DNA from 4 places in the Blautia sp. LMAG:89 genome. Region 3 is predicted to be linked to each of the others. Evidence: predicted binding sites of a transcription regulator. Region 3 holds the regulator's gene; each other region holds the start of a gene.

Region 1 (8,211 bases), on a different contig from region 3:
GTTCTCTGGCTTCTTCTCTTGCATCCTCCCAGCATTCCTTCGGGATCAGATGCTCCCAGCTCTCGGCCAGAAAATGACGGTTCAGTCCCGGCGCCATATCCGCTGCCATCATTGCCGCCTCAATGGGAAAGGTTCCGCTTCCGCAGAACGGATCGACAAGAATACGGTCCTTTTTCCAGGGAGTGAGCATCAAAAGAGCGCTGGCAAGAGTCTCGGTGATAGGTGCCTTGACAGTCATCTGGCGATACCCTCTCTTATGGAGGGATACTCCTGAAGTGTCGATTCCGATCAGAGCTACGTCTTTCATAAAGGCCACACGGATAGGAAATTCCGGACCATCTTCCGGAAACCAGGAAATCCCGTAGATGCCTTTGAGACGCTCTACAATGGCTTTTTTCATAATGGACTGGATATCAGATGGACTGAAAAGCTTACTTTTGATGGAGTTTGCCTTGGCTACCCAGAATTTACCGTTTTTCGGTATGTAATTCTCCCATGGGAGGGCCTTGGTCTTTTCAAAAAGCTCATCAAAAGTCTCGGCCTTTACTTCGCCTACTTTCAGAAGCACACGTTCTGTGGTACGAAGGAACAGATTGGCGTCTGCCACACCCTGGGCATCAGCCTCAAAGGTTACTCTTCCGTCTTCCACCCTGGTCACTTCATAGCCAAGATCCAGTATTTCACGCTTCAGCACCGCCTCTGTTCCAAAATGACAGGGCGCCGTTAATTCCCACAGATTCATAAAGTGATCTCCCGTACTGTATTTCCTTCAAAATCTTTAATGGTAAAAATTCCGTTCTCAAGGATTGCATAGGTCGGCGGGTTACCTTCCTTTGGAATGGATACGGAACCTGGGTTCAGAAGGATATAATTCCCCATATTTTCTGCCTTCAGCACATGTGTATGACCGTGGATCAGAATGTCTCCGTCCATCATCGGCGGAAGATTATCCTTATTATAGATATGACCATGTGTGGCGTACATCGTTTTTCCTTCGATGGCAAGGATACAGTAATCTGCCATAACCGGGAAGTCCAGGACCATCTGATCCACCTCTGCCTCACAGTTTCCGCGTACTGCATAGATCTGATTTTTTCTCTCATTTAAAAGGCGGATGACTTCCTTTGGTGCGTATTCCTTCGGAAGGTCATTTCTTGGTCCGTGATAAAGCAGATCTCCCAGAAGCACCAGTCTCTCCGCCTTCTCCGCGTCATATGCTTCCAGCATTTTCCGGCAGTAATATGCCGAACCATGTACATCGGATGCAAACATATATTTCATAATCTTTTCTCCTTGTAATTTGTGTTGGTTTTTATCTCTGTTCTTTACATTATCATGATTTACTTTAAAATACAAGATTTGTTGTTTTATCCGCGCACAAGATTTCTCCCTCTGTAGGCGGCAAATCCACCGATCACGGATCTGGTACGGCAGCCCTGTCTTGCCAAGCTTCGGGCAGCCTGCATGCTGGCACCACCGCGATCGCAGTAAAGTATCAGCAGTTTATCTTTGGGAAAACGGTATTTCTGATCCTGTTTTTTTTCAAGATATTCCTCCAGCTCTCTGTATGGAATATTTGCCGCGTTCCGGACATGTCCCCTTCTGTATGCGGCAGGATCCCGGAGATCTATGATAACAGCGTCACTGCGCTCCACATAATAATCCAGCATTTTTGCAGAGATAGTTTCAATCTGAAACATGGAAAAAATCTCCTCTTTTTGGTATATTATATGGAAGCTTCCGGGTGAATGTTCCCTTATATGTATTTAAGCGGGAAAAGCCATCTCTGACTTTTCCCGCTTTTCTTATCCTTTAATATCTGTCAGAGCCTCTGTCCTTCTCAGAATCATATTCATCGGAAATTTTGTTTCCGTAGCTGCTTTTGGAACTGTTTCTGGAAGAATTTCCCGCACTGTTCTTAGAGCTGTTTTTTCCGCAGTTTCTGGAAGCACTTTCCCCGTGATTTTTTCCTGCATAATTAGACTCATTTCTGTCTGTTTCGTAATTTTTCGCCATTTGAATTACCTCCTGATGAAGTTGATTTTACGGCTTTCCGAAGCTTTCTGCCGCTTTTTATTACAGGAAATAGTATCCCAAAAAGTTTGGAGATTATTCGCCAAAATCATATTGCTTTTTTTTCCAGTTTATATTATAATCATTCTTGTAAAAAGAATTTACCCTTCAAAAATTTTTTTTACATAACCCCTTATTTAATTATTTATACTCCCCTCGAAACACCCGGTAGCTCCCCTACCGGGTGTTTCTCTATACAAAAAACAAGCCACCGGATGACGATCACAGTCGCTCCGGCAGCTTGTTTTTTTATACGTTGATCGGATTTACATGCACCATACAGTGCTTTACATCTTTGAATTTATTCTCGATCGTATGATGTACATTTTCCGCAATATCATGTGCATCAAAAAGGGAAATACTTCCATCTGCTGCGATCTCGATATCCACATACATCTTGGATCCGAAAAGACGGGTTTTAAGAAGGTCTACTCTTCTGACGCCCGGTACCTTGAGGATCTCTCTCTTCATGGATTCCTCAGTTTTTGCATCACAGGAATGATCTACCATCTTGTCAATGGCATCCCTGAAAATGTCGATCGATGCCTTGGCGATCATAACGCAGATCACGATACTGGCGATCGGATCCAGGATCGGGTATCCCAGTCTTGCTCCTAAAATACCGACAAACGCTCCGATAGAGGAAAGTGCATCTGAACGATGGTGCCATGCATCTGCCATCAGGGCTCCCGAATTGATCTTCTTTGCAGCACCTCTTGTATACCAGAACATCCACTCTTTTACCACAATGGATACCACTGCTGCAATCAGTGCAAGTGTTCCCGGAATGGCAATGGTTCCGCCGGATGTGCTTTTTACAATATCACGGGCACCGGTAATTCCGATCCCGAGACCAGTGACAAGCAACATTCCTGCAAGGACAATGGAAGAAACACACTCCATTCTTTCATGTCCGTACTGGTGCTCTTTGTCTGATTTCTTTGTAGAAAGACGGACACCGATGATTACGATGAAGGTGCTTCCCACATCTGATGCAGAATGAATGGCATCCGAGATCATCGCTCCTGAATGTGCCACAATACCGGCAACCAGTTTAAATACGGATAATAAAAGATTTACCAGGATACTGATCCCGGATACCTTCATTGCTGTCTGCTGTTCCCATGAAGCTGTTTTTTCTGTATCATGTATAATTGTTTTGTTTTCTGTGTGTTCCATAAACAGGACCTCCTTTTAAATATATGATCAGGTTCTTCTTATGGCACAACATTTTCCGTGAAAAAACCGGCGGTTCCCTCACTACTCGCTGCAGTGCGATTTTCCGCCGGTGTTCTTTCTTTTCTGTATAAGGATATCCCAGCTTCTACCTTCTGTTCCATCCATATTTTGCAGTAAAAAAGACATACCTGCGAAACATACACTGTCCCGCAGATATGTCTGAAAGCAAAGTCACATTCTGCTTCACCTCATATTCCGTGAATGCAGGTTCTTTGCAATTACGTTTAAATCCATATCCGCTGCCGCTTCCTGCGGCCCGGCCCCATGCCTTCGGATAAATATTTTCGATTCCGAAAAGCATCGCCTGCTCAGTTTGTACTGTTGATCTCGCATCCTGTTCGAATGTAATGCAGTGCAAAGAGAATTTTTGCAGTCTTACGGGTCTCCCGCTTAACTTCTCAGAAAGGATACACCATATGCCCTTTGTTAGTCAAGCCAAAGTTTTTTATTTTACAGGTAGATATCTTCAACTTTCTGTTTATTCCATGTCTGGAAACATGCTTCGCACTGCACAGTTCTATATCAAATAATAGATCCTCAGTTGTTTGTCCAAAAACCGGGAGCGGATAAATCCGCTCCCGGTTAAGTCTACGATCTGTATTCAGTTGGAATGACTGATTATGCCTGCGGGCCGGCTGCAACGAGTGCTTTACCAGCTGCATTTCCTTCATATTTAGCAAAGTTCTTAACAAATCTTGCAGCAAGATCTTTAGCCTTTGTCTCCCACTCTGCAGCATCTGCATATGTGTCACGTGGGTCAAGGATTGCAGGATCTACACCCGGAAGCTCTGTCGGAACCTCGAAGTTGAAGAATGGGATCTTCTTTGTCGGAGCTTTAAGGATAGATCCGTCAAGGATAGCATCGATGATACCACGAGTATCTTTGATGGAGATACGTTTTCCAGTTCCATTCCATCCTGTGTTAACGAGGTATGCTTTCGCACCGCTCTTCTCCATTCTCTTAACGAGCTCCTCAGCATATTTTGTCGGATGAAGCTCAAGGAATGCCTGTCCGAAGCATGCGGAGAATGTAGGAGTAGGCTCTGTGATTCCACGCTCTGTACCAGCAAGTTTAGCTGTGAATCCGGAAAGGAAGTAGTACTGTGTCTGCTCCGGTGTCAGGATAGATACTGGAGGAAGTACGCCGAATGCATCTGCGGACAGGAAGATAACCTCTTTCGCTGCCGGTGCAGAAGATACAGGGCGAACAATGTTCTCGATGTGGTTGATCGGGTAAGAAACACGTGTGTTCTCTGTTACGCTCTTGTCAGCGAAGTCGATCTTGCCCTCAGCATCAAGTGTTACGTTCTCAAGAAGAGCGTTTCTCTTGATCGCATTGTAGATGTCCGGCTCAGACTCTTTGTCAAGGTTGATAACCTTAGCGTAGCATCCACCCTCGAAGTTGAATACTCCGTTGTCATCCCAGCCATGCTCGTCATCACCGATCAGAAGACGCTTAGGATCTGTGGAAAGTGTTGTCTTACCTGTTCCGGAAAGACCGAAGAAGATTGCTGTGTTCTCTCCGTTAAGGTCTGTGTTTGCAGAGCAGTGCATGGAAGCGATGCCCTTCAGCGGCAGATAGTAGTTCATCATGGAGAACATACCTTTCTTCATCTCTCCGCCGTACCATGTATTAACGATAACCTGCTCACGGCTTGTAATGTTGAACATTACAGCTGTCTCAGAGTTCAGTCCTAATTCTTTGTAGTTCTCAACTTTAGCCTTGGATGCGTTGTAAACAACGAAATCCGGCTCAAAGTTCTCAAGCTCCTCAGCTGTCGGCTGAATGAACATGTTTGTTACGAAGTGTGCCTGCCATGCAACCTCAACGATGAAACGGATAGCCATACGTGTGTCTTTGTTAGCTCCGCAGAATGCATCTACTACGAAAAGTTTCTTGTTGGAAAGCTCCTTCTTGGCAAGATCTTTAACTGCATTCCATGCTTCCTGAGTTGCCGGATGGTTATCGTTCTTGTACTCATCGGATGTCCACCAAACTGTGTCCTTGGAGTTCTCATCCATAACGATATATTTGTCTTTAGGAGAACGTCCTGTGTAGATACCTGTCATTACATTGACAGCACCAAGCTCACTGACCTGACCCTTCTCAAATCCTTCAAGCTCCGGTTTGGTCTCTTCCTCAAATAATGTCTCGTAGGAAGGATTGTACACGATCTCAGTTGTTCCGGTAATACCATACTTTGTTAAATCGATTTTTGCCATCTTAACATTTACCTCTCTTCTTTAATAGTAATTATGATAGCCACCTACTGCTGCAGGTTTTTGTCATCCTGCCATAGGAATTGGTCATTCCAACATCCCTATCCACAATTATACATAAATTGTACGTAAAAGCAACCAAAAAAATTCATTTTCCGCAAAAAAATGATAAATCTTTAACAGTGACGTTTTGGTACTGTCAGATTTTACTCCATCTATACTTGACTTTTTCAGAATAATGGCTACAATATATCTGATTATAGTTATTATATATATTTATAATAGTAACTATATGATTTTAATATATAGAAAGAAGTGATTTCTGTGTCAGATATTCCGGTTAAACGTAATCATATGAAAATCCCCTGGCACAACTACGTAAGCGCCAGGAACAGCCAGCCCATCACCGAGGCTTCTCTTTCCGAAAAAGCTTCCCTGATCGGCCGTACAGGCATGATGCTTCTCTCCTGTGGGACCGGTGCCTGGCGGGTACGGAGTTCCATGAATACATTGTCAGAAGCACTTGGTATCACCTGTTCCGCAGATATCGGACTGATGTCCATAAGCTACACCTGCTTTGACGGTGAGAGCAGTTTTTCCCATACACTTAGTCTGACTACCACCGGCGTAAATACTTCCAGACTGAACAGGCTGGAACATTTTGTCAGTGATTTTCCTGCGGAGGGTATCCATATGAGCGGTGAAGCACTGCACAGTCAGTTAGATGAGATCGAGCGGATCCACGGGCTTTATTCCCCTGCAGCCCTGGGACTGGCTTCTGCACTGGCCTGTGGTGCATTTACTTTTCTTCTGGGCGGTGGCCCGCTGGAAATGATCCTGGCTTTTGCAGGCGCAGGCATCGGAAACGCCATCCGCTGCAAGCTTGGCAAGCATCATTTTACTCTGTTTATGTGCATTGCAGTTTCTGTTTTCTCAGCCTGTCTTGTATATGCAGGCTTCCTGAAGCTGGCAGAGCTTCTGTTCCACATTTCCGTCCAGCATGAGGCCGGATACATCTGTTCCATGCTGTTTATCATTCCGGGCTTTCCGTTTATCACAAGCGGGATCGACCTTGCCAAGCTGGATATGCGTTCCGGTCTGGAACGACTGGCCTACGCCATTATTGTTGTAATGGTGGCTGCTGTCTCTGCCTGGCTGATGGCACTGCTTCTTCATCTGAAGCCTGTGGATTTCCTGCCTCTGGAGCTTTCGACAGCTCAGAGGATCCTGTTCCGGCTTCTGGCAAGCTTCTGCGGGGTATTCGGCTTTTCGGTCATGTTCAACAGCCCTGTCCGTCTAGCCGCAGCTGCCGCCTTCATCGGCGCACTGTCCAACACTTTGCGTCTGGAGCTTGTTGATCTTGCCGGTTTCCCACCTGCTGCCGCGGCTTTTTTCGGAGCACTGACAGCCGGACTTCTGGCCTCCCTCATCAAAACCAAAGTGGGATATCCCAGGATTTCCATTACCGTACCATCCATTGTGATCATGGTTCCCGGACTTTATCTCTACCGGGCAATCTACAATCTGGGGATCATGTCCCTGAATGTTTCCGCCTCCTGGTTTGCAGCTGCGATCCTGATCATCGTTGCTCTTCCCCTGGGCCTTATTTTCGCCAGGATCCTTACGGACAAAATGTTCCGCTACTGCACCTGATGGGCATACAAAAAGGACTGCTTTCTGTAGCTTCCGGTCATCAACTATCCTTCTGATAACCGGAGCAATACAAAAGCAGTCCTTTTTTGTACATTCTATTTCATTACGATCTCATCCGCGATCCCGATCATTTTTTCCAGGCGGTCCGCAAATTTATGGATGGGGAGAAAAACGCCCAGTCCGTCATAACGTTTTCCACCATCCTCCACAGAATCCTGCCCATAATACACAAAAGCTCTTGGAAGCTTCTTCTGAATTGCCATCATGATATCCCATACAGCCGCATAGGCCTGTGCCTCCGTTTCTTTTTCCCTTACGCTGTCCGGAAGCTCATACACCAGCAGCACACCGATATGTTCGCCCATTTTGTACTCTTCTACTTCCATGGTAGCTTCATCATAGGCATGTCGCTTCCGGTAGCCATACGCCAGATACATCTTTACACCAGGTTTCTCCCTGTATATCCTGCGAAATCGGTCGTAATCCCTGTCACTTACATGGATTCCCTTTTCCCGCAGAAAATTTCCTTTTTCATCTGTGAGAAATACCGGATTCTCCTGTCCATCTGCATTGAACCTGAACGGTGCCAGAAAAGAATTTCGCAGAAGATCAAACATACTGTTCTGGCAGATCGCCATAAGGAGAGCAGTCAAATCACGGTTTTTATATGCGTCCAGCAATGCATAGGCGAATTTTTCCGGAGGAAGATATCCGCATTCTATGTCTGTATCCGCATCCATGGATTCATAGAAGGTCTCCGTCAGCCGTCTGCACGCCTCCGGATCCTTCAGGATCTTTTCAAATAAAAGCTCCGCCTTTTCCTCTCTTGGGAATAATGTGCTGTTTTCCACAATTCCTCACCCTTTCTAATCTCTATGTTTACTGGAAAACATCAGAATAAAGCTGATCAGAAGCAAAACATCCGATACCCAGATTGCCGGGATCCCCAGCCTCATGGACAGATTTCCTCCGCCACCGGCTCCAATGGCAAAAAAGAAAATTATTCCGAAATAATAAAGAGCCTGC
Region 2 (8,211 bases), on a different contig from region 3:
TAAAACAGAAAAATTCATATTGGAAAAAGTTATAAACTACTAACAAAAGTGTAGACAAGAAAAAAAACAGGTGATATAATACCTAACTGTAAGTTAGCATCATCTAATTTTATAAAAAAGATTAATCAAAACTAATTTATGTATATGGATAAAAACTATATAATTTATCCAAAAGACAGTTATACGCAGATTGAAGGAATAGATCGAGAGCATCTGACGCAGCCATATATGTTCGCACAGTTGAGCCTGATGCAGCAATTTACGGAATTGTTATAAATACAAGGGAGAAAAGAGATGAAAAATCAGAATTTTTATATGAGAGTGATCTCCTTACTGCTGGTGATCCTGGCTGTACTTTTTTATAACAGCAGCATGAAAGCCCAGGCAAATGAAAAAGAGATCGCGGCTCTGACAGATAAGGTAGATACACTTCAGGAGCAGCAGAATGAACTTCTCAGTGCGCTGGAGACGAGTTATGTAAATCGTATGCAGAATCAGGCAGCATCTGCAGGATCAGGCAGCAGTGATACAGATACAGCAGGCGATGACAAAACAACAGACACTTCAGACGGCAATGTATCCGATGCAGACGCAGAGGACACAGCAACCGCAGATTCCGATAATGTATATAAAGATGGAACCTATACAGGAGAAGCCGAGGGATACGGCGGGACCATTCAGGTGGAGGTGACACTTACCGGTGATGAGATCACATCCATCAACGTAGTCAGCGCCCCAGGTGAGGACAGTGCATATCTTTCACAGGCAGAGAGTGTGATCGATTCCATCCTGAGTGCTCAGAGTACAGATGTGGATACCGTATCCGGAGCAACGTTCAGCTCCACAGGAATCCTGAACGCAGTGGATGCGGCACTTGGAAAGGCGGAAAACTCATGAAAAAAAGACAGCGGGAGGTAAGGCTGATGCGTGCGGGAATACAGCTGGCATTTTTTATTGCCGCCCCGTCTCTGTTTTCTACAGCCTTTGCAGGTATCAAATCGATCTTTCTTGCCATTGCGGCCGGTCAGCCGGTGGAGTGGAATTCCTTTCTGACTGTAACGGCAGTGCTTCTGATCTTTACCTGTTTTTTCGGAAGACATTTCTGCGGATATGCGTGTGCATTCGGATCTTTCGGAGATGCCGTATATGAAGGCTTTTCCTGGATCCGGATGAAATGCTTTCACAAAAAAAAGAAACCGACTCTTTCCGAAAAAATGGTTCACGGGCTTCAGAAAGTCAAATATATCGTACTGGCACTGATCCTGCTTTCCTGCCTTACAGGTGTATACGGAAAGCTTACGGGAACCAGCCCGTGGGATGTTTTTTCCATGCTCACGGCAGGACGGCTCCCGAACAGCAAATATCTGGTGGGAATTGTGTTCCTGGTGCTGATCATTGTGGGAATGTGTACACAGGAAAGGTTTTTCTGCCAGTTTCTCTGTCCCATGGGAGCGGTTTTTGCATTAATGCCAATCCTTCCGGGTGCACTGTTTCGGAGAAACCGTGAGAAATGTCCGCCGAAATGTGGTCTCTGTAAAAAAAGATGTCCGGCTCATCTGGATATCGACGGCGACACAGGCAGATCCGGCGAATGTCTTTGCTGCCACGCATGTGCCGCAGCATGCCCGAGAAAAAATATTCACATTGGAACAATTGAGGAAAAATGATCTATGAGATATCAGGCTCTGAAAAAGAAAACTTTTCTGGCAGCAGCTACATTTACAGGAATTGCGGTGTTGTTTCCTGTGCTGTGCATGGCTGCTTCGGAAAATGATGTACAGACATATACCGATACAGATTTTGCAATGGATACTGTGGTATCAGAAACACTCTATACCACAGGTGACGATATAAACAGTAAGCTGACAGCTGTGCTGACAGATGTGGAGACGAACCTTCTTTCCTGGACCAATGAGAAGTCCCAGATCTATAAGGTGAATGCAGACAGCGGAAAAGATACGGAGATTTCCGACGAGCTTTCCGGATACCTGAAACGTCTTCTGAAGATCGCAGAGGATTCTGACGGAGCCTTTGACCCAACCATCGGGAAGCTGATCCGCCTGTGGGATATTGGAGGGGAAAACCAGAAAATTCCGGAAGAAGCAGAAATTAAGAATGTTCTGAAGGATTCCGGATATCAGAAGATTTTTCTTGACGGAAATACGGTCCACATGGAGGAGGGCTGTTCTCTGGATCTTGGAGCAGCGGGAAAGGGTATTGGCTGTGACCTGATCCTTAAAGAACTGGAAACAAAGAAGGATGTAACAGCAGCACTTATGAATCTAGGAGGAAGCAGTGTCATGACCTACGGAAGCAAGCCGGATGGTTCTTCCTGGAATGTGGCAGTGACAGATCCCAGAGCTGAAAATGAGGATGACTATCTTGGTGTGGTTGCCTTAAATGGTACAGAATTTCTTTCCACATCCGGAGATTATGAGAAATATTTTATCGAAAATGGTGTAAGGTACCACCACATTATGGACCCGTCTACCGGCTATCCGGCAGAAAGCGGAGTGACCGGGGTAACGGTAGTCTGTGACTCAGGTCTGGAGGCAGATGCGCTTTCCACAGCATGTTTTGTGCTGGGGGTGGAAAAAGGGACACAGCTGTTGAAAGCTTACGGTGCAGACGGACTTTTTGTGGATGGAGACCATCATGTGTATCTCACTGAGGGGATGAAGGAGCGGTTCAGCCTGCTTGCGGATTCCTATAGTGTGGAGGATGTTGCAGAGTGAAGCTGATCTCCCGGCGATCCGGTTTATGACTGTTTGGCAGGGGGAATGCTCATATCCGCAGTACTTGCGATAGTAAACCTGGAAAGGGTTCTATAAATATATCATATTTTTAGGAGGAATAAGCAATGCAGAAGTGGAATCTATTGAAAAAAACAGCTCCATGCATTTTAAGTCTTGCAGTGGCAGCAACAACCTTTCCGACCGCTGTAATGGCATCTGATCTTGATGCAGCCGTGATTTCCGAGGCAGAGACAAGAGATACGGAGGATTTTAGCACAGAGGAAACGGCAGAGGATACTGAAGCTGTAGCAGAAGAAGCTATAGAGGATGCTGCAGACATAACAGAAGAAGCAGCAGAGGATGCAGCAGTGCCAGAAGCTGCTGCAGACGAGACAGAGGATATCCAGCAGGAAGATACAGCAGAGGAAGCAGACCCGTTCTCTACAGGGGAAGAGGATTTCACAGAAGGCGATGAAGTGGCGGAAGCATTTTCCGATTCTGACCAGCTGACAGGCGAGTATCAGTACGTATATGCAGGACTTACCTGGGGTGAGTACTGGGCAGCAGAAGGCGTATATGCAGCTGGAGATACAAGCTCTTCAGAAGAGAAGGATTCACATAGTGAGTTTGATACAGGAGCTTTTGATACAGTAACAAGAGCGACTGCAAATCATGGACTCCACAGAGGAAGCTATCAGACAGAAGCTACGATCATTGCTGAAGACGGAACCAGATTCGACGTATCCTACTGGGAGGATAAAGGAAGCACACTTTATCTTACAGACGGTTCCAAGGTAAAATGGAACAGAGGCAGTATAACAACAGAAGATGGAAAAACCTATACGATGGGTCATTATGAGATATATGGTCTGAAATATGTTCCGGTAGCAGTTAAGACCGCAGATTTTGCAGATTTCTGCAAAAAGTATAATGTCGTACAGGATGGAGCTGTGCTCTCCGGAGGATACAGTGAAAACAATCTCCAGTATTACAAAGGCCTTGTGGCAGACGTAAATGCACAGACAAATGGTCTGAAATATGCGGAGAAAAATGGTGACAGCTTTACATTTACAGCAAGAAAATCAGACGGAACAGCTTCCGGTATCAAGGATCAGGCGTTAAAAACAGCAACAGAGATCAAGCCGAGTGTAAAAGCAGCAAGCGGAAGCTACGGCGAATTCCTCCGTGTGGATCTCAATGGAAATTATGGTGATCTTGGTGCAAATATGCAGGCTGTACGCTGGGATTATTATGGAGATGATTCCACATATACAAAATGCCTCGCTTCTTATGGAACCAAGTTTGCCGCAGATAACTGGATGCATAAAGCAATGGGAATCCAGCTTGGACTTACAAAATCTGCACGCTGCAAGCTTCCGGGAGGAACAGACGGAACAGGATACTGGAAACTGACAGTGTATGCTCTTGGATATAATGACTATACCTACAGCTTCCAGGCAACTGCAGAGAATATCGTAAATCCTACAATGGAGCCAACTGATTTTACAAGTCTTAAAACAGAAGTGGAAGCTGCAAAGGCTCTGGCAGAGGCAGATTACACAATTGCAACCTGGAAGTCCTTTGCCGGTGAGCTTCAGGAAGCAGAAGACATTCTTGCAAAAACAGATGCAAGTCAGGCTGAGGTAAATGAAGCACTTGAACATCTTCAGGGAGCAGAGAAAGAGCTTCAGAAGGTAACAGTTACACTTGATAAGACAGCAGCAGCTGTATATACAGGAAAAACAACGACTCTTAAGGCAACAACAAATGACAGCGATGCAACAGTAACATTTAAGTCCGGCAACACAAAGGTTGCAACAGTAAGCAGCAAGGGTGTTGTTAAAGGCGTAAAAGCCGGAACAGCAGTTATCACAGCAAAGGTAGGAAATGCCACAGCAACCTGCAAGGTAACAGTAAAAGCTTCTACAATTAAATTTGCAAAGGCTTCCGTAACGATCTACAAAGGAAAAACAGCAACTGTAAAAGCAACTGCAACACCATCTGCAACTGTAAAATACACAAGCAGCAACACAAAGATTGCAACCGTAAACAGTAAAACAGGTGTTGTAAAAGGAATCAAAGCAGGAACCGTTACGATTACAGCAAAGGCAGGAGCCCTGAAGACAACCTGCAAAGTAGTTGTCAAGAATCCTGCATTCAGTCTTGTAAAATCTTCTGCAACGATCAAAAAAGGTAAAACAACAACCATCAGATCCAAAGCAACACCTGCAGGCAAGGTTACATATACAAGCAGCAATAAAAAAGTTGCAGCTGTAAACAGCAAAGGTGTTGTAAAGGGAATCAAAAAAGGTAAAGCAACGATCACAGTGAAATGCAACGGAATTACAAAGAAATTTGTGGTAACAGTTAAATAATTTCACTGTTGAACCGAATGTGAGCACAGATATCCGGGAGCCTCTGCCGCAGACATAGAGCAATGTCTGCGGCAGAGGTCTGCTGATTTCTGAAGAGCAATGTCTGACAGAGGCCGCAAGAAAAGAGGAGAGAGTAAGGAAGCATGGAAAAAGATCTGAAAGATAAAAAGCAGGAGGAAAAAAATACTCCGAAGATACCCTGGACCAAGCTGGTCCCTGCAGCTGCTGTGATTGCGGCGCTTGTGTTTTCAGGCATAAAGGCGAAGGGCTCTGATGGAGAGACAGAAGCAGTCGGGCAGGCAGAGACGACCGTAATGTCCGCTTCAGAGCTGGAAAAATATTTCGGGTATGAAAAAGAAAATACTGTTTCTGACAACACAGCTGAGAAAAACAGTACAACAAAAAAGAAAAGCTCATCAAAAAAAAGTTCAAAAAAAACAGCAGCGAAAAAAAGCTCCGGTACAAGAACGGTTTCCGAATCTGCAAAAAGCAATGCCGGCGCCGCAGGACAGGGAACCACGCAGACACCGGTAGCAAGCGTTCCGGCAGATGGATATAAGGACGGTACGTATGAAGGAAGCGGAACCGGATTTGGCGGGACGATCCGCGTGAGAGTAACAATCAGCGGTGGAAAGATTGCGGCCATAGATATTCTGGAGGCATCTGGAGAAACTGCGTCGTATTTTGCGTCAGCTCAGGGTGTGATCAGCAGGATGATTGCCGGAAATACACCGAATGTAGATGCAGTAAGTGGAGCAACCTATTCCTCCAACGGAATCATCCAGGCAGTTCAGAATGCCCTCTCCCAGGCAGCGGCAGATGGAAACAGCCAGCAGGTCACCCCTACACCTGCAGTAACTGCTTTACCAACTCCGACATCAGCTCCGTCACCTACAAAAAAACCATCTCCTACAAAGAAACCGGAAGATCCGGACAGTCCCCAAAAATATCTGGACGGTAAATATACAGCTTCGGCAAAGGGCTTCAATGGAGACGTGAAAGTAATTGTGACCATCAAGGATGGAGTGATCGAAGCCCTGAAACAGGAAAATACGGACACAAAGCAGTTTTTTGAAAAAGCATGGAGCGTGCTGGAGGAACAGATCATTGGTACGGATTCTGTAGATGATATTGATGCAGTCAGCGGAGCAACCTATTCCTCCAACGGAATTCTCAACGCTGTAAAAAAAGCTCTTAAAGAAGCGATCAATCCGGAGTATGGAAAGAAACCGACACCAACTCCGACAAAGAAACCGACACCAAAGCCAACAGCCACACCGAAACCTACGGCAACGCCGAAACCAACAGCCACACCGAAGCCAACAGAGACGCCGGCAGCAACCCCGACGCCGGAGCCGGACGACCCGGATGTGACGCCGGTTCCTGAAAAACCCAATGTAACTCCAACACCAGGGACAGATGAGCCGGATGCAACACCGGAGCCAACGGAAGCACCGGAACCGGTGGGAATGTACAGAGATGGAACGTATACAGGCTCGGCTTTTGGATATGGAGGAAAAACATATCTGACAATTACGATCTCAGGAGGCCAGATCGTATCCATTGAGCAGACAAATCAGGATACACCGGAATTTTTTGATCCTGCATGGAGCACGATCTATTCTCAGATCATGGCAAACCAGTCGGCGGATGGAATCGATACTGTCAGCGGAGCCACATATTCCTCCGAGGGGATCCTGGACGCTGCACAAAAGGCCCTTGCCCAGGCAAAGAATTAACCGGGTGAACGTTGGAGCAGCTATAAACATCTGAATCTAAGCCAATAATAAGAGGTGAAAGAAACCTCTGGACTTCTTGATTTTTTTTGAAGTTCAGAGGTTTTTTGCTAGGTTTCTGAAATTGCTCCTATAAATCGATAAAAAAATAACAGGAATGTATACAGAATAATAGGAAAAATATCAGAAAATATAAGCGGTTTAAATAATTTGAAATGCAAATTGGCGGGGATTAATCTGAGAAATACAATAAAATTTTTATTGCACAGGGCAATGTTTTATGTTATGTTTGAATGTGTGTAATTAAAGTTGTTATTAAAATGACAAACAACGCTGAAAGGAGAACAAATATGAGCAGTAAAATTACGATCATCGGAGCAGGAAGTGTAGGAGCAACTATCGCTTATACCTTATCACAGAGGAGTATTGCATCAGAGATCGTTCTGATCGATATTAACAAAGATAAGGCTGAAGGTGAGGTTATGGATATTGAGCAGGGAACCAGTTTCCGTGAGCCGATCTCCATCGTGGCAGGAGATTACCCGGATGCTGCAGATTCTGACATTGTGATTATCACTTCCGGTATTGCCAGAAAACCGGGACAGACTCGCATCGAGCTGACACAGACCAACGTTAACATTATGAAGAATATTACTCCGGAGATCGTAAAGGTGGCTCCCAAAGCGCTTTATATTATCGTAAGTAATCCATGTGATATTATGACTTATGCATTTGCAAAGCTTTCCGGACTGCCGGAAAATCAGATCCTTGGTTCCGGAACCGCCCTGGATACGGCCCGTCTCCGCTGCAGACTTTCTCAGCACTACGGTGTATCTGAGAAAAACATCCACGCCTATGTATTCGGAGAGCATGGAGATACTTCCTTTGTACCGTGGTCCAGAGCCTTTGTTGCAGGTGCGACCCTTGATGAGTTTGACAAGATCGTTCATGAGGATCAGAAAGATCTGCAGCCACTTGACAGAGAAGAGGTTCTGGAGTATGTTCATACTTCAGGATCAACAGTGATCGCCAAGAAGGGTGCTACATTTTATGCGGTAGCCGTATCTGTTTGCAGACTTTGCTCGCTTCTTCTTGCAGCATCTGATACAATAGTCAGTGTATCAACCATGCTTCACGGAGAGTACGGTGTTGAAGACGTATGTCTTAGTACCATGGCTTCTATCGGACCGGAAGGTGTAAAACGTATCGTTCGTGTTCCGCTGACCGAGGAGGAGACAGAGAAGCTTCATGCAAGCGCCAATGCTCTGAAGGCCGTGATCGCACAGATTGATCTTTGATAAATGTCAGAAGCTGTGTAAAGAGGAAAATGCAGCCTCAGGCAAATTTGAAACAACGGGAGAAAGA
Region 3 (8,211 bases):
TTTTTTCGATCTTTATCGCATTTTCCGGAATATCCGCATATCCGATCCTTGTCATTCCCGTATCCAGAGCCAGATGAATATGTACATTTTTTCCAATGCGTGCACCTGCTTTTGCATATTCTGCTGCTGTATTAAGATCCGATATGGTGATCCGGATATCATTGGCTGCAAGCTCCTCATAATATTCCTCAAATACAAGGCCAAGGATCAGGACAGGCTTGGTGATCCCTGCATGCCGAAGCTCCAGTGCCTCCTCTGCAGTAGCTGTTGCAAATCCCCAGATATAGTCATAGTCCTGGATCAGACGGGCAATAGCTCTGGCACCATGACCATAACCGTCTGCCTTGATCACAGCGATGATCTTTGTCCCTTCTTTGACATTTTTATGCATTTCCTCAAAATTGTGGGCAATGGCATCCAGTGATACCAGTGCTTTTACTCTCTCGTATTTTTTCATAATCCCGACTCCTCTTCACCTATAGCTAATGCCTTGGGCAGATATTCTATGATATCTCCTGCCAGCATACTGCGCATTCCTTTTTCAGCGGCTGCAAGATCACCGCAAAGTCCGTGAAGATAAACACCTAACGCGGCCTTTAAAACCATGGGAGGCTGTTCCTCCGTTTTCAGATACATACATAACACTGCTGCCAGGATCCCGGAAAGCACATCTCCGCTTCCTGCAGTTGCCATTCCGGAATTACCGGAAAGATTCAGATACATCTGGCCTTTCTCATCTGCGATCACCGTACATGCATCCTTCAATACGCACACAGAGCCTGTTTTCGCAGCACATTTCAGTGCAGTATCTGCGATCTCATGCTGGATCTCCTGGATCGTTCTGCCACTGAGCCGGCTCATTTCTCCGATATGCGGTGTCAGGACTACATGCTCTCCCAGATACTGATACCACTGTGGATGTGCAGCCAGAAGGTTCAGGCCGTCCGCATCCAGGATCAGCGGCTTTTTCTCCCGGGCAGCCGCCGTGAGAAACCACTGTTCTCTCTCACGGCTGGCCACTGATGTTCCAAGTCCCGGTCCGATCACGATCATATCACACCAGGATAGAAGCTGTTCATTGGATTCCTGATCAAAGCGGCTGCAGACCATAGCCTCCGGAAGGAGTATCTGCAGTGGGATCCTGTTGGCTTCCACAGTCTGGATCTTTACCATTCCCGCACCGGCACGAAGTGCTGCACTGGCGCTTAAATAAGCGGCTCCGCACATTCCCTCACTTCCGGTCACAAAGAGCACTTTTCCGAAGGTACCCTTGTTTCCGCCGGGATCACGTTCCGGAAACAGCTTCAGATCTTTATTTTCCAGACAGGCGGCAGATGCAGTCACAGCTTCCTGCTCATAGATCCCGATATCGGCGGTAACGATCCTTCCTGCATACAGTCTTCCCGGATAAAAGCAAAGGCCTCTTTTCCGGTAGGCAAATGTGACAGTCAGATCGGCGCTGAAGGCAATTCCCATTTCCAGGCCAGTATCTCCGTTCACTCCTGACGGGATGTCAACTGCGATCTTTTTGGCCCTCGCACTGTTCATCTCATGGATGATATCAGCATAATGCCCCTCGATCGGACGCGTCAGGCCTACCCCAAACACGGCATCTACTATAGTAGTATATTCACTCCACTGCGGGTTATTCACCTCCGGGACACGATAACCGGAAGCGATCTTATACTGAAGAGCTGTCTCTCTGGTCATTTTATCTTTGTTTCCGACCATATAAAACTCTACCCGGATTCCCTTCAGATGGAACAATCTGGCAACAGCGATACCGTCACCGCCATTATTTCCGCTTCCGCAAACTACCAGGATCCTTTCGTCCTTCTGGAGATACTTTTCTGTTTCCTCTACCACCTTCAGTGCTGCCCGCTCCATCAGAACCTCGGAGGGAACTCCGATCTCACGGATCGTTGTGGAGTCCAGATCCTTCATTTCTTTGCAGGTAACAAGCTTCTTCATTCTGTCTTCTGCCTCCCCTCTATCATAGAGAAAGCTGCCGTTTCCGGCAGCTTAACAATTCTTACTTATCCACATGTTCCTGCCTGTATTTACTGAGATTATAAGACAGTGTCATCAGACTCTCGGAAAGATGAACGTTCTCTACGATCACATCATCCGGTGTCTCAAGATCGAGATGTGCAAAATTCCAGATTGCCTTGATCCCGTTCTCCACCAGGATATCTGCCATTTCCTTGGCTTTATTCTTGGGAAGTGTCAGAATCGCGATCTCCACGTTATTCTCTCTCAGGAAAAACGGAAGCTCACTGAGCATCTGGATCTCAAGTCCACGGACTGCGATGCCCTCAAGCACAGGATTTACGTCAAAGATACCAACCAGCCTGAAGCCACGCTTCTCAAAATCCACATAATTGGCAAGTGCCTGTCCCAGATTACCAGCACCCAGGATGATCATCGGATGAACGGTATCCAGTCCCAGGATCTTACCGATCTCTGTATAAAGATAATGTACATTATAGCCATACCCCTGCTGCCCAAAACCGCCGAAATTATTAAGATCCTGACGGATCTGAGAAGCTGTGGTATGCATCTTCTTACTTAACTCATTGGAAGAAATACGTTCTACATTGTCTTCCATCAGCTCTCCTAAGTAGCGGTAATAGCGTGGCAGACGCTTAATCACCGCTTTCGAGATTTGTTTTGTCTCCACGATAGTTTTCCTCCTTACCTTACACTAGGTTAATTATAACGAATTGACATTTTCCTGTCAATTAAAGTTGTCTATTCTGTACAAATTTCTTTATAATTTTTCTAATAATTGATTTTTTCTTTGAAATCCCGGCAGTTTCCGTTATAATAGGTGGAGGATTTTTCCCTGTTCAGGCATAAACAGGGGTGATTCTTTATACAGGAGGACAGTTTTTATGATTTTATCATGTCAGAATATATGCAAGGCCTTTGGCGAAAAAGTAATTTTAAATGATGCATCCTTTCACATTGAAGATCGTGAAAAGGCTGCTCTGATCGGATGCAACGGTGCAGGAAAGACCACACTGCTGCGGATCATCATGCAGGAGCTTTCTGCTGATTCCGGTACCGTGGTGCTTGCCCGGGATAAAAATATCGGCTATCTTGCCCAGTACCAAGATATCCACGGACATCATACCATCTACGAGGAGCTTCTTACCACAAAGCAGCACATCATCGATATGGAACGCCGTATCCGCAATATGGAACAGGAAATGAACACGGTGACCGGTGATGAGCTGAACCGTCTGATGGAAACCTATACCCGCCTGACCCATCAGTTTGAGCTGGAGAACGGATACGCTTACAAAAGTGAGCTGACCGGTGTCTTAAAGGGTCTCGGCTTCACGGAGGAAGATTATGACAAGCAGATCGAAACTCTTTCCGGCGGTCAGAAAACACGCGTGGCGCTGGGCAAGATGCTTCTTTCCAAGCCGGATATCCTGCTTCTGGATGAGCCAACCAATCACCTGGATATGGAAAGCATCTCCTGGCTGGAAACTTATCTTCTGAATTATCCGGGAGCTGTTTTTATCGTCTCCCATGACCGTTATTTTCTGGATAAGGTGGTCACCAAGGTCATTGAGATCGAAGCCGGACAGACCCGCGTATACAGCGGCAACTACTCTGCCTATGCTCTCAAGAAGGCTCAGCTTCGTGACGCACAGTACAAGGCATACTTAAATCAGCAGCGGGATATCAAGCATCAGGAAGCCGTTATCGCCAAGCTGAAATCCTTTAACCGTGAAAAATCCATCAAGCGTGCGGAAAGCCGTGAAAAAATGCTGGACCGTGTACAGAGGATCGAAAAGCCTCTTGAGCTCCAGGACCGGATGCGTATCTCGCTGGAACCACGGGTGTTAAGCGGAAACGATGTGCTCCACGTGGAAGCGCTTTCCAAGGCCTTTCCGGGACAGACCCTGTTCTCCGATATCTCCTTTGATATCAAACGCGGCGAGCGTGTGGCACTGATCGGAAACAACGGAACCGGAAAGACCACCATGCTGAAGATCATCAACGGTCTTATTGAGGCAGATGCCGGCAAATTTTCCCTTGGTTCCAAGGTGCAGATCGGTTATTACGATCAGGAACATCATGTTCTGCATATGGACAAGACAATTTTCCAGGAGATCTCCGATACTTATCCGACTCTCACAGAGACCGAGATCCGAAATATGCTTGCCGCATTTCTCTTTACCGGAGATGATGTTTTCAAGGAGATCTCCGCACTTTCCGGTGGAGAAAGAGGCCGTGTTTCCCTTGCAAAGCTGATGCTTTCCGAAGCCAACTTCCTGATCCTTGACGAGCCTACCAACCATCTGGATATTGCCTCCAAGGAGATCCTGGAGGAAGCACTGGTCAGCTACACCGGCACAGTCCTTTATGTATCCCATGACCGTTACTTTATCAATCAGACTGCGACCAGGATCATGGAGCTGACAAACCAGGCAGTGGTAAATTACATCGGTGATTATGATTACTATCTGGAAAAGAAGGAGGAGCTGACCAGTACCTATGCACCGGGAAGCACTTCTCCGGAGTCACCTGCCGAAGAAAAATCGGTTTCCGAGAACAAGCTTTCCTGGCAGCAGATGAAGGAAGAACAGGCAAAGAAACGAAAACGGGAAGCCGAGCTGAAAAAAGTCGAAGCCCGTATCGAAGAGCTGGAAACAAGAGACAGCGAGATCGACGAAACCATGGTCCTTCCGGATGTCTGCACCAATGTAGCGGAATGTACAAAGCTGAGCCGCGAAAAAGCAGCCATCGCTGAAGAACTGGAAGAGCTTTATGAAAAATGGGAAGAGCTGGCCTGACGGTCAGCTCTTTTTTATCCCCTTATGTTTTTATGGAAGCAGCATGCCGAGATGCTGTTCAAAGCATACACCATCGTTACGGTCTGTTCCTTCCTCCACCGCATCCCGGATCGATGCCGAGATAAAATCCACGGCCAGCTCTGCACAGGTTTTCATGGAATATCTTTTTACCAGCCCTGCACTGAGCACGGATGCAAAAAGATCTCCTGTCCCGGAATAGCTTCCGCCGGATTTCTCTGCAAATACCCAGGAGCTGTTTCCGTTTTCCAGGACAAGATTCCCCATTTTCAGAGGCTGCCCCTCCTCCCTGTGATCCACTCCGGTGATCACAACGGCAGGAAGTGAAAATTTCCGGGCAAGTCCGCACCCGATCTCCCGGATCTCTTCCATCCGCCGGGCCTCTGATACCTTTTGCAGTTTATTCCAGATCTCCTCCATTTTTTCTTTTCCGTAGAGAAGAAGGAGGGCTTCCGTAAGGTTCGGTGTGATCACATAGGAACGGCGTGTCAGTTCGCAGAACCGGCTGCGGAGCTCTTCTGTATAGATCGGATAAACCGCGCCGTCATCCCCCATCACCGGATCTGTAAGGATCAGAGTATCCTTTCCTGCAAACGCGTCCATAAATTTCAGAATCCTGTCTGCCTGCTTATCATCAGAAAGAAATCCTGTATAGATCCCATCCGGGAAAAATCCTCTTTTTTTCCACTGCTCCATATATGGTTCCATATGCTCTGTGAAATCCTCACAGAAATAACTTTCATAACCGGTCTGGTTGCTTAAAACAGCGGTGGGAAGTGGACACGCCTGGACTCCCATCACCGAGATCACCGGGATCGCTGCTGTCAGTGAACATTTCCCCAGCCCGGAAAGATCATTGATCACTGCTATTTTTTTCATGGTAATTCTCCAGTCTTGAGTTTTTTTCTGTAATATTATAGAATGAACTGTCAGGTTTACGCAATCATTTTTGGAAGGAAATCATCATACTTATGTTAAATATATCTGCAGAACACAAAAAAGAACACCTTTATCTGGAGGTTTATCACTATTACCGGAAGCTGATCCTGGAAGGCCGTCTCCTTCCCGGAAGCAAAATGCCCTCCCTTCGCAAATGCGCCCAGGAGCTGAAGCTGAGCCGTACCACCATCGAAAATGCCTATCTTCTGCTGGCAGCAGACGGCTATATCATCGCTAGGGCACAAAGCGGCTATTATGTCACCGGCATTGCTTCCAAGCAGCATCTGCTCACCCCCGAAAAACAGGATAAGGATATCACGCCCTGCCTTTATGATTTTGCTTCTTCCGGTGTTGACCGGGAAAGCTTCCGTTTTGATCTGTGGCAGCGTTACATCAAAAGTGCCCTCCGCCAGGGCGACCGTATGCTTTCTTATGGCGAACCCCAGGGCGAAAGCGATTTCCGGGAGGTTCTCGCAGACTATATCCGGGAACGCAGAAATGTGATCTGCTCCCCGGATGACATTGTAGTAGGGGCCGGTCTCCAGCCCCTTCTCCAGATCCTCTGCCCTCTGATCCATGAACGGAAAACCGTTTCGTTCCCCACACCGTCCTTCACCACATGCAGCACCATCTTTCAGGATTACGGCTTTGATGTCCATTACCGGGACAAAAGCTGCGATGTGATCTATGTTTCTCCTGCTCACATGACGAAATGGGGCGAGATCATGCCGGTAAAACGACGCCTGGAGCTGATCCGTCATGCAGAGATCAATGACCATCTGATCATTGAGGATGATTTCGAAAACGAATTTGTTTATTTCCAGAAGCCGACGCCTTCACTTTTCGGTCTTGCAGGTGGTGAAAACGTTGTCTATATCGGTTCCTTTTCCAGGCTGCTGCTGCCCTCCATCCGTGTCAGCTTCATGGTACTGCCGCGCTCTCTCCGGGAAAAATATACAAAAAAAGCAGCCTTTTATAATCAGACTGCTTCCAAGGCAGAACAGATCGCGCTCTGCCAGTTTATCCGCGACGGGCATCTGGCTTCCCAGACAAGAAAGCTCCGCCGCCTTTATTCCCAGAAGCTGAAGGCTCTTTCCCAGGCTGTCCGGGAAACCTTCGGCCAGGACTGCCAGATCCAAACAGGAGCCGCAGGAACCAGCCTTGCCCTTACTCTTCCCTGTTCTCTCACAGGCAGTGAACTGACAGACAGAGCCCGGAACCGTGGTCTGGGACTGGAGGTTCTCAGAGAAAACGGAGCCGAGGTCACCCTGGTCCTCTCCTGCTCCTCCATTCCATCCAAGGATTTTCTGCCTGCCTGTCAGCTTCTGAAGGAGGTTACCGGCTCCTAATCTCTCCGGTTATCGATCATGTAGAGCAGGGCATTTACAATGCACGCAGCAATGTTGCTTCCACCCTTGCGTCCTTTTGCCACAATATAAGGCACATCTGCGTGCATGATCAGCTCCTTGGACTGCACAACATTCACAAAGCCTACCGGCACACCGATGATCAGCTCAGGAGAAAGCTTTCCGTTCTCAATAAGCTCATAAAGACGTACCAGTGCGGTAGGTGCGTTTCCAATGGCAAAGATCAGCTTTTTATCCATCTCTGCGGCCTTGTCCATGCTGGCTGTGGCTCTGGTAGTCCCGTTCTTTTTTGCAAGGGCAGCCACATCCTCATCGGACATGAAGCAGTAAGCCTCACCGCCGTAGCGGGCAAGTGCACGCTTGTTGATCCCGGCCTTTGCCATCTGGGTATCTGTGACGATGCAGGCACCGTTGCGGATGGCGTCCATGGCCATCTCCACTGCCCCCTCCGAGAAGCAGAGATTTTTTGCATAATCAAAATCTGCGCTTGTGTGGATGCAGCGTTTTACGATCAGCTCTGTTCCCGGGATCAGGGGAGTATCCCCCAGCTCTTCTGTGATGATCTCAAAGCTTCTTTTTTCGATCTCCATGGGTTTTACATTTTCAAGCTCAACTTTCATTTCTATTCTTCCTCCGTAATCCCGTTTTCCAGTATCTCATAGATTTTTTTCATATCCAGATGCTTCCGCAGCTCTGCAGCCAGGATATCATACTGCTGTTCCTTAAATGCCGCAAAATCCACGCCTGTCATATTTTCCACATCAATACCTTTTTTCTCGCCGATCACGCGGATGATCGCCTCTGCAGATGCTTCCTTATCGAAAACACCGTGGATATAGGTTCCGCACACATTTCCCGCAAAAGCACCCTCTTCTTTTTTCTTACCGCTGACGCTGTCTGTGATCTTCGTGGCTGTTCCTGCATTCTCCTTCAGGATGCTTTCGCCCATATGGATCTCATAGCCCTCGATCTCCGCACCGGAAAGAGGAGCAAACACACCGGACAGCTGACCGAAATGCCCCTGCACCCTGGTCCTGGTTTTCTTTTCGGCAAATACCGTTTCCATGGGAAGAAGT
Region 4 (8,211 bases), on a different contig from region 3:
CTCACCGAAGTACTCTCTTCTCTCGGAGTGTCCAAGTACAACGTACTTAACGCCTGCATCTACGAGCATAGCCGGAGCGATCTCACCTGTGTAAGCACCTTTCTCCTCGAAGTACATGTTCTCAGCACCAACCTGGATGTTAGAACCTTTAGCTGCCTCAACAACAGGGATGATGTCGATAGCCGGTACGCAGAATACTACGTCAACTTCATCGTTAACAACAAGCGGTTTTAAAGTCTCAACAAGCTTTACAGCCTCGCTTGGTGTCATGTTCATTTTCCAGTTTCCAGCAATAATTTTCTTTCTTGCCATTGTTTTTATCTCCTTTTCGTGTTCGCGGAACACTTTATTTTTTATCAGTCTTTATCGTTAGCTGCTGCTACGCCCGGAAGCTCTTTGCCCTCAAGGAACTCAAGAGAAGCACCGCCACCTGTGGAGATGTGTGTCATCTTGTCGCCATATCCAAGGATATTTACAGCTGCTGCGGAATCACCACCACCGATGATGGTTGTTGCGTCTGTATCAGCAAGAGCTTTTGCAACTGCCTCTGTACCATGTGCGAAGTTCGGCATCTCGAAGCATCCCATCGGTCCGTTCCATACAACTGTCTTGGCATCTTTAACAGCGTCTGCAAAGATCTTCTCTGTCTCAGGTCCGATATCCATTCCTTCCCATCCGTCCGGAATCTCACCGCGTTTTACAACCTGGATATTGCAGTCGTTGGAGAAGTCATCACCGATTCTGTTATCTACAGGAAGAAGAAGTTTCACACCTTTCTCCTCTGCTTTCTTCATCATGTCAAGTGCATACTGAAGGTAATCATCCTCGCAGAGGGATCTTCCGATATGTCCACCCATAGCTTTGGAGAATGTGTAAGACATTCCACCACCGATGATCAGTGTATCTACCTTGTCAAGAAGGTTGTTGATAACGGAAATCTTGCTGGAAACCTTAGCTCCGCCAAGGATTGCAACGAATGGTCTCTCCGGATTGTTTACAGCGTTTCCAAGGAATGCGATCTCTTTCTCCATCAGATATCCTACAACTGCTGTCTTCACATATTTGGTAACACCTACATTGGAGCAGTGAGCTCTGTGAGCTGTTCCAAATGCATCGTTTACAAATACGTCGCAAAGGGAAGCAAGCTCTTCGCTGAACTTATCCTCGTTCTTTGTCTCTTCTGCACGATAACGTGTGTTCTCAAGAAGAACTACGTCGCCGTCTTTCATTGCTGCTACAGCAGCCTTTGCGTTCGGTCCTACTACCTCAGGATCTGCTGCAAATTTTACTTCCTGTCCAAGAAGCTCGGAAAGGCGAACAGATACCGGTGCAAGAGAAAGCTCCGGTTTCGGCTCTCCCTTCGGTTTTCCAAGGTGGGAGCAGAGGATAACCTTTCCACCGTCTGCGATCAGTTTCTTAATTGTCGGAAGAGCAGCTACAAGACGGTTCTCATCTGTGATCTTTCCGTCCTGAAGCGGAACGTTGAAATCACATCTTACAAGTACTCTCTGTCCTTTTACATTGATATCGTCAACACTTTTTTTGTTCAGCATCTCTATATCTCCTTAACTTTTATTTCTGCAAAAGCAGATCAATAAGGGCGAGCGATATTGTTGTCCGCTCTGTTAACAGTCATTCCTCAGACATTTTTTTGTTTGGTCTTTTGGAAAAAAAGGGCCCGGTCCTCTTCAGACCGGACCCTTTCTGAGTCTATTCTTCTACACCCGTTCGCAGAAAATTAAGCGTTCAGAAGTTTTCCGAAGTGCTTGATTGTACGAACCATCTGGCTTGTGTAGGAGTTCTCGTTGTCATACCAGGAAACTACCTGAACCTCTGTTGTGCCATTCTCAAGTGGAAGTACCATTGTCTGAGTAGCATCGAAGAGGGAACCAAATCTCATACCAACGATATCGCTGGATACGATCTCATCCTCGTTGTATCCGAAGGACTCATTGGAAGCTGCTTTCATAGCTGCGTTGATCTGCTCTTTAGTAACGTTTCCTTCAACTACTGCTGTAAGGATTGTTGTAGAACCTGTTGGGGTAGGTACACGCTGTGCAGAACCGATAAGTTTGCCGTTAAGCTCTGGGATAACAAGTCCGATAGCTTTAGCAGCACCTGTGCTGTTCGGAACGATGTTAACTGCAGCTGCACGGGATCTTCTCAGATCGCCTTTTCTCTGCGGTCCGTCAAGTGTCATCTGATCGCCTGTGTAAGCGTGGATTGTGCACATGATACCGGATTTGATCGGTGCAAGATCGTTAAGAGCCTTAGCCATTGGTGCAAGGCAGTTTGTTGTACAGGAAGCTGCGGAGATGATCTTGTCCTCGTTTGTAAGACCCTGATGGTTTACGTTGTAAACGATTGTCTTAAGGTCGTTTCCAGCCGGAGCGGAAATAACTACGTGCTTAGCACCTGCATCGATATGAGCCTGAGCTTTGTCTTTGGATGTGTAGAAACCTGTGCACTCAAGAACTACGTCTACACCGATCTCTCCCCATGGAAGCTCTGCAGCGTTAGCCTTAGCATAGATTTTGATCTCTTTTCCGTCTACTGTGATGGAATCCTCGCCTGCTGTTACTTTATCAGCAAGAGCATATCTTCCCTGTGTAGAATCATATTTTAATAAGTGAGCAAGCATCTTAGGAGATGTAAGATCGTTGATTGCTACGATCTCAAATCCTTCTGCTCCAAACATCTGACGGAATGCAAGACGACCGATACGTCCAAAACCATTAATTGCAACTTTTACTGCCATGATAAATTCCTCCTATGAATTGAATGGTGATTTAAATCGTTCCTTTGTTAAAGAAACATCAACCTGTCTCATATTGTACCTAATTCCAAACAAAAATTCAAGAGCTATTTATAAAAAAGAACATTAAAATAAATATTAAGAAAACTTCTGAAAAATGTGCTATAATTCTCTGATAGAAAGTTCTGTCCTGCTGATTCCTAAAACGGATATCTATATTCCCGCTGGGAGTTTGACTTTCCCGGATTCATAACAGGCAGATACGATCATTGTCACAGAATATAAAGGCTTGAATATGGAGGTACAAAATGGACCAGAAAATTTTATGGGACTGCCATATGCACTCCTCTTTTTCCGCAGATTCCGATACACCGATGGAAGAAATGATCCAGACTGCCGCAGACCAGGGTCTCACGGGAATCTGTTTTACTGAACATTTTGATCCGGATTATCCCGATACTCCGGAAAATCTTGATTTTTCCCTGAACATCCCTGCATACCGCCAGAAGCTTGAGAGTCTTGCGGATGCTTTTAAAGACCAGATCCAGGTTAACTTCGGGATCGAGCTTGGACTTCAGCCTCAGCTTGCAGAATCTTTTTCCGATCTTCTGAAAGAAGTTCCCTTTGATTTCGTTATTGGTTCCTCCCATGTGGTGCACGGATACGATCCTTATTATCCTTCTTATTTTGAGGGCCGTAAGGAATCCGCATGCTACATGGAATATTTTGAATCCATCCTGGAAAATATCGCTGCTTTTGACGAGATGGATGTGTACGGACATATCGACTATGTAGTACGTTATGGTCCAAATCAGAACCGTCAGTATTCTTATGGAAGATATAAGGAGATCCTGGACGAGATCCTGCGGACATTGATCCGCAAAAATGTGGGAATCGAGCTGAACACAGGCGGTTATCACTACGGGCTTGGTGAACCGAATCCATGTGTCAATATTATCCGACGTTACCGTGAGCTTGGCGGTGAGATCATCACCATCGGTGCAGATGCCCATACTCCGGATAAGATCAGCTATGCTTTTGACAAGGCGGCTGATGTTCTCCGTGAATGTGGTTTTTCCTATTATGCTGTATTTAAAAACCGCCGTCCTGTTTTTCATAAGCTGTAGCTCTGTTTCTCTCTCCGGTGAGAGAGTTTACATTTTTATACCGAAAAATATCATTTTATCTAAGGAGGAACTCTATATGTCAACAAAAAGACTCCAGAAAAAGAAAGCTGCCATGCAGGCAAAAAAAGAAAAGCAGCTGAAAAAAAATACCTCTGCTGCCGGCACCAGTTCCAGTGCTGCCAAATCTGTTGAAAATGCTAAAGCCGAAGTAAAAAAACTTGAAACCGTAAAGAAGGAAACGCTTAAAGTCGAAACCTCCAAAACTGAACCGATCAAAGTCGAGACTTCCAAGACTGAGCCGATTAAGGTCGAGACCTCTAAAACTGAACCGATCAAGGTTGAAACTTCCAAGACTGAGCCGTTCAAGGTCGAGACCTCTAAAACCGAGCCGATCAAGGTTGAAACTTCCAAGACTGAGCCGATTAAGGTCGAGACCTCCAAGACCGAGCCGATCAAAGTTGAGACTTCCAAGACCGATCCGATCAAAGTCGAGACTTCAAAGACCGAGCCGATCAAGGTTGAGACTTCAAAGACCGAACCGATCAAGGTTGAGACTTCCAAGACTGAGCCGGCGAAAGTTACTACTTCCAAGACCGAGCCTCTGAAAGTCGAAACTTCCAAGGAGGACACAGCTTACGATGCCCTCTACGAGAAACGTCTGAAATACTACTACAATGATCTGAAATGGCTCTACTGTGAGCTGTTCCGCAATCATCCGGAAGTTGCCGGCACATTCTCAAGCCTCACAAAAAAGATGAAAGAAATCTACCGTGAGCGTTCTCTTTCCATGAAGGAAGCCGACCAGAACTGCGCTGCAGATCCTGACTGGTTCCGTAAGACTACTTTCACTGGAATGGCTGTAAATCCTGCTGACTTCGCAGATACTCTTTCCGGGCTGTCCGATAAGCTGGACTATATCAGCGAATGTAACGCAGACACTCTGTACCTGACAGATCTTTTCCAGGCAACCTCCAATTGCTCCCTTCGCATTATCCCGGAGATCGGAACCTCCGAAGATCTGTACACACTTGCAGCTAACTGTAGGAAAGCAGGTATCCGCCTGGCTCTTGAGATCCCGTTAAGTCTTTCTGTGGATGACCCACAGTCCGGTGCGCCATGTGTGCTCCAGACTCCGGCTTATTTCAATGCAATGCTTCTTCAGATCCTGGAGCTTGCAAATGAAGGTGCTTCTGTATTCAGCCTTGGTGTCCTTCCGATGATGCCGGAAGAAAATCTCTGGAAGCTTCACTCTCTGCTGCGTATGACCCGAATGGTGTGTGAGATCGTATGCCCCGGAATTCTTCTCCTTGGCGAAACAGACCGCCCACCTGCAGAAGCTGCTGCATTTGGCGGAACTTCCGATATGCCGGAACTTCACATTGTAAACAGCACCCAGCTGATGTCCGATCTCTGGCATACCGTTGCCACAAAGGACACTGCCCTTCTCCGCCGGGGAATCGACAGAGCTGCAGACCTTCCGCAGGCACCGGTATTCCAGAATTACCTCCGTAACCGCAACACGGTACGCTGGAATCTGGACTATGATTTCCTGAAAGGAAGCTTTATCACAGAAGGGCCTCACAGAGATTATCTGAATGAATTCCTGGCAGGTATTTTCCCTGATTCCTTTGCCCGGGGTGAAATTTATGTAAATCCGGAAACTGAGAAATCGGAGCTCTGCGGAACAACCGCATCTCTTGCAGGAATCGAGCGTTTTGATTATGAAGGAAATATGGAGGGTGTCAGCCGGGGAATCCGCTATGACGTAGCACTTCATGCATTGCTTCTTTCCCTCCCCGGAATTCCGGTACTTCGAAGCGGTGACGAGGTCGGACAGCTGAATGACTACACCTATAAAGCCGACATTTCCAAAGCAGCTGATCCCCGCTGGCTCCACAACGGACGTTTCAACTGGGCACTTGCCCGGAACAGAGCCGATGCCGAAACGATCCAGGGACGCATTTTCAACAGCCTTGAGCAGCTGGAATCCATCCGTGCCAGCCATCCGGTATTTGCACCTGAAGTTTCTGCACATACACTAGAAACCTGGGAAAAAGCTCTCCTTGCCCTGGTAAGAGAAACTTCTGAAGAAAAGCTGATCTGCATCTACAACTTCAGCGACCAGGATAAGGTAGCCTGGATCAACGAACAGGACGGTACCTACACAGATCTTCTCACAGGAGTTCAGAGAGACGCACAGGCTGTAGAGATCCCGGCCTTCGGATTTATCTGGCTTATGCACACGAAATAATAGCTTTGTCAGGCGGATATCCACAATCTGCATTCTCTACACAGCTCTGCACCGGATAACTGGATAACTGCTTCACAGTTTATTTGCAAAAAAGGACACTGCCATTTTCAACGGGCAGTGTCCTTTTTTATTTCTCATATTATTATTTTCTCAGCTTATCAATAAATGCAGCAAATTTCCCCTGTTCCCCACTATCCAGCGAACGGCTGTAAATATTTCTGAGCCAGGCCGTGATCACATCGATCAGGATCGGAGAAAATGTCATCAGAAGGAACACCAGAATGATCATTCCGAATTCCAGCGATCCCAGTGTCAGAAGATTCTGCAGAACCACCGCCGCACCGAAAAAGATCACCTGCATACTGTAAATGATCACCTTTCGATACTTATTCAGAGGTGCGTAAACTGTCTTAAGTGCCGCCATATAATTCCATCCTGTTACAAGCACACAGGCTGTATTCAGCATAGCATTGGAATGGTATACATTCTGGCATACCAGCATCACACTGAACACACAGCCCGTGATGGTCACAGCAGCCGGAAATGCATTCATAAATACATGACGCAAAAATGTATGGTCGATCTTCTCATAATTATTCTCCTGTGCCAGAAGGAATGTAGGAATACCAACAGCGCAGGCACTGATCAGAGACATCTGGATCGGCTCAAAGGGATAGGAATCCCCGAAGAAGATCGTGATCAGTGACAGCAGCACGGAAAAAATCGTTTTGATCAGAAACATAGATGCCGCAGTACGGATATTATTTACAACCCGGCGTCCCTGATTCACAATTTCCGGCATTGCTGCAAAATTAGAATCCAGCAATACCACATTGGCAATATTCTTGGCAGCATCACTGCCCTCAGCCATGGCAATACTGCAGTCCGCCTCTTTAAGCGCCAGAACATCATTGACACCATCACCGGTCATGGCAACCGTATGCTTCTGAGCCTGTAAAGACTTCACCATTGCCTGCTTCTGCTGAGGTGTTACACGTCCGAACACACTATATTCTGCAACTGCCTCGTCCATCTGTTCCTGGGTTGTGATCGTTGTCGCATCTATATAATGCTCTGCATTTTTAAGGCCTGCACGTCTGGCAATTGCAGAAACCGTCACCGGATCATCACCGGAGATCACTTTCAGATCAACACCCTGACTTTCGAAATATGCCAGTGTATCCGGTGCCTCTGCACGGATCACATCGGTAATAAGCAAAAGTCCGACAGGTTCCAGTCCCTCCGGAAGCTCCGCTCCCTCACTCACATTTACACTATGGGCAAGAACCAGCACACGAAGACCTTCCTCTGCAAATCTGCCACAATACTCCATCAACTCCGGGTTCCCTTCCGGAAAAAGAAACTGCGCTGCCCCCATCAGATAAGTACCTGTATCTGTAAATGCAGCTCCGCTGTACTTCCTGTCAGAAGAAAACGGGATCACATGATCCAGCTCCATATCCTGAGATACTTTAAATCTTGCCCTGAGTGCATCGGCAGTGGCATTCTGATCCTTTAGCACAGAAAGCAGATTTCCCATGATATGCTCGATTTCCCGGATCTTCTCCGGATCTTCCTGACTATGTTTCTCCGGGTCAGCTTCTGACTTTTCCTGTAATACGAGATTCGCGCTTCCATCCTCCTTTGCGATCGCATCTGTTGCTGAAACTGCAGAAGTCGCAGAACTCTCAGTTCCATTGCTGTCACCTTCGCCAGATTCAGGCTCTTTCCCGGATATTGTCTCTGAAATCTCATCATACACCGGCGGATAGCTCTCCACCGCCTCCACACACATGGTACCCTCTGTGATAGTTCCTGTCTTATCCAGGCAGAGCGTATCCACGCGTGCAAGAGTTTCTATACAGTACAGCTCCTGCACCAGCGTCTTCTTCTGGGCCAGCTTCAGCGCACCCAGAGTCAGTGCCACACTGGTAAGAAGGACCAGTCCCTCCGGGATCATTCCCAGGACCGCTGCAACCATATTGACAACAGAATCCCGGATATTGTCTCCCACAAAATAATACTGTTTATAAAAAAGCAGCGCACCCATTGGTACGATAATGATACTGATCACCTTC

The links. The regulator Rex, encoded in region 3, represses fermentation and respiration genes when NADH is low (regulators of the CRP and FNR family bind a similar motif). The targets are predictions, from matches to a motif close to ATTGTTAANTANTTAACAAT.
Region 1: the regulator Rex is predicted to act here: its motif matches at 5,697-5,716, upstream of pckA (phosphoenolpyruvate carboxykinase (ATP)).
Region 2: the regulator Rex is predicted to act here: its motif matches at 7,155-7,174, upstream of CCC70_RS06990 (L-lactate dehydrogenase).
Region 4: the regulator Rex is predicted to act here: its motif matches at 2,802-2,821, upstream of gap (type I glyceraldehyde-3-phosphate dehydrogenase).

What each region holds. Positions count from the first base shown of each region.
Region 1 is NZ_NANC01000004.1:359,137-367,347, forward strand. Features, by position in the region: gene CCC70_RS05720 (THUMP domain-containing class I SAM-dependent RNA methyltransferase) at 1-742, opposite strand, end outside; gene yfcE (phosphodiesterase) at 739-1,281, opposite strand; gene CCC70_RS05730 (rhodanese-like domain-containing protein) at 1,368-1,700, opposite strand; gene CCC70_RS05735 (hypothetical protein) at 1,813-2,016, opposite strand; gene CCC70_RS05740 (cation diffusion facilitator family transporter) at 2,323-3,252, opposite strand; NiCo riboswitch at 3,453-3,634, opposite strand; gene pckA (phosphoenolpyruvate carboxykinase (ATP)) at 3,931-5,535, opposite strand; gene CCC70_RS05750 (threonine/serine ThrE exporter family protein) at 5,887-7,185, shown strand; gene CCC70_RS05755 (DUF4866 domain-containing protein) at 7,281-8,036, opposite strand; gene CCC70_RS05760 (YoaK family protein) at 8,052-8,211, opposite strand, start outside.
Region 2 is NZ_NANC01000004.1:652,194-660,404, reverse strand. Features, by position in the region: gene CCC70_RS07015 (FMN-binding protein) at 295-897, shown strand; gene CCC70_RS07010 (4Fe-4S binding protein) at 894-1,667, shown strand; gene CCC70_RS07005 (FAD:protein FMN transferase) at 1,671-2,735, shown strand; gene CCC70_RS07000 (penicillin-binding Tp47 domain C-containing protein) at 2,861-5,110, shown strand; gene CCC70_RS06995 (FMN-binding protein) at 5,254-6,849, shown strand; gene CCC70_RS06990 (L-lactate dehydrogenase) at 7,197-8,144, shown strand.
Region 3 is NZ_NANC01000012.1:359,342-367,552, forward strand. Features, by position in the region: gene alr (alanine racemase) at 1-457, opposite strand, end outside; gene CCC70_RS14895 (NAD(P)H-hydrate dehydratase) at 454-1,971, opposite strand; gene CCC70_RS14900 (redox-sensing transcriptional repressor Rex) at 2,033-2,680, opposite strand; gene CCC70_RS14905 (ABC-F family ATP-binding cassette domain-containing protein) at 2,895-4,811, shown strand; gene CCC70_RS14910 (pyridoxamine kinase) at 4,842-5,708, opposite strand; gene pdxR (MocR-like pyridoxine biosynthesis transcription factor PdxR) at 5,801-7,117, shown strand; gene CCC70_RS14920 (precorrin-8X methylmutase) at 7,114-7,755, opposite strand; gene CCC70_RS14925 (cobyric acid synthase) at 7,758-8,211, opposite strand, start outside.
Region 4 is NZ_NANC01000004.1:109,886-118,096, forward strand. Features, by position in the region: gene tpiA (triose-phosphate isomerase) at 1-312, opposite strand, end outside; gene CCC70_RS04525 (phosphoglycerate kinase) at 357-1,553, opposite strand; gene gap (type I glyceraldehyde-3-phosphate dehydrogenase) at 1,739-2,758, opposite strand; gene CCC70_RS04535 (histidinol-phosphatase HisJ family protein) at 3,064-3,882, shown strand; gene CCC70_RS04540 (alpha-amylase family glycosyl hydrolase) at 3,959-6,133, shown strand; gene CCC70_RS04545 (HAD-IC family P-type ATPase) at 6,276-8,211, opposite strand, start outside.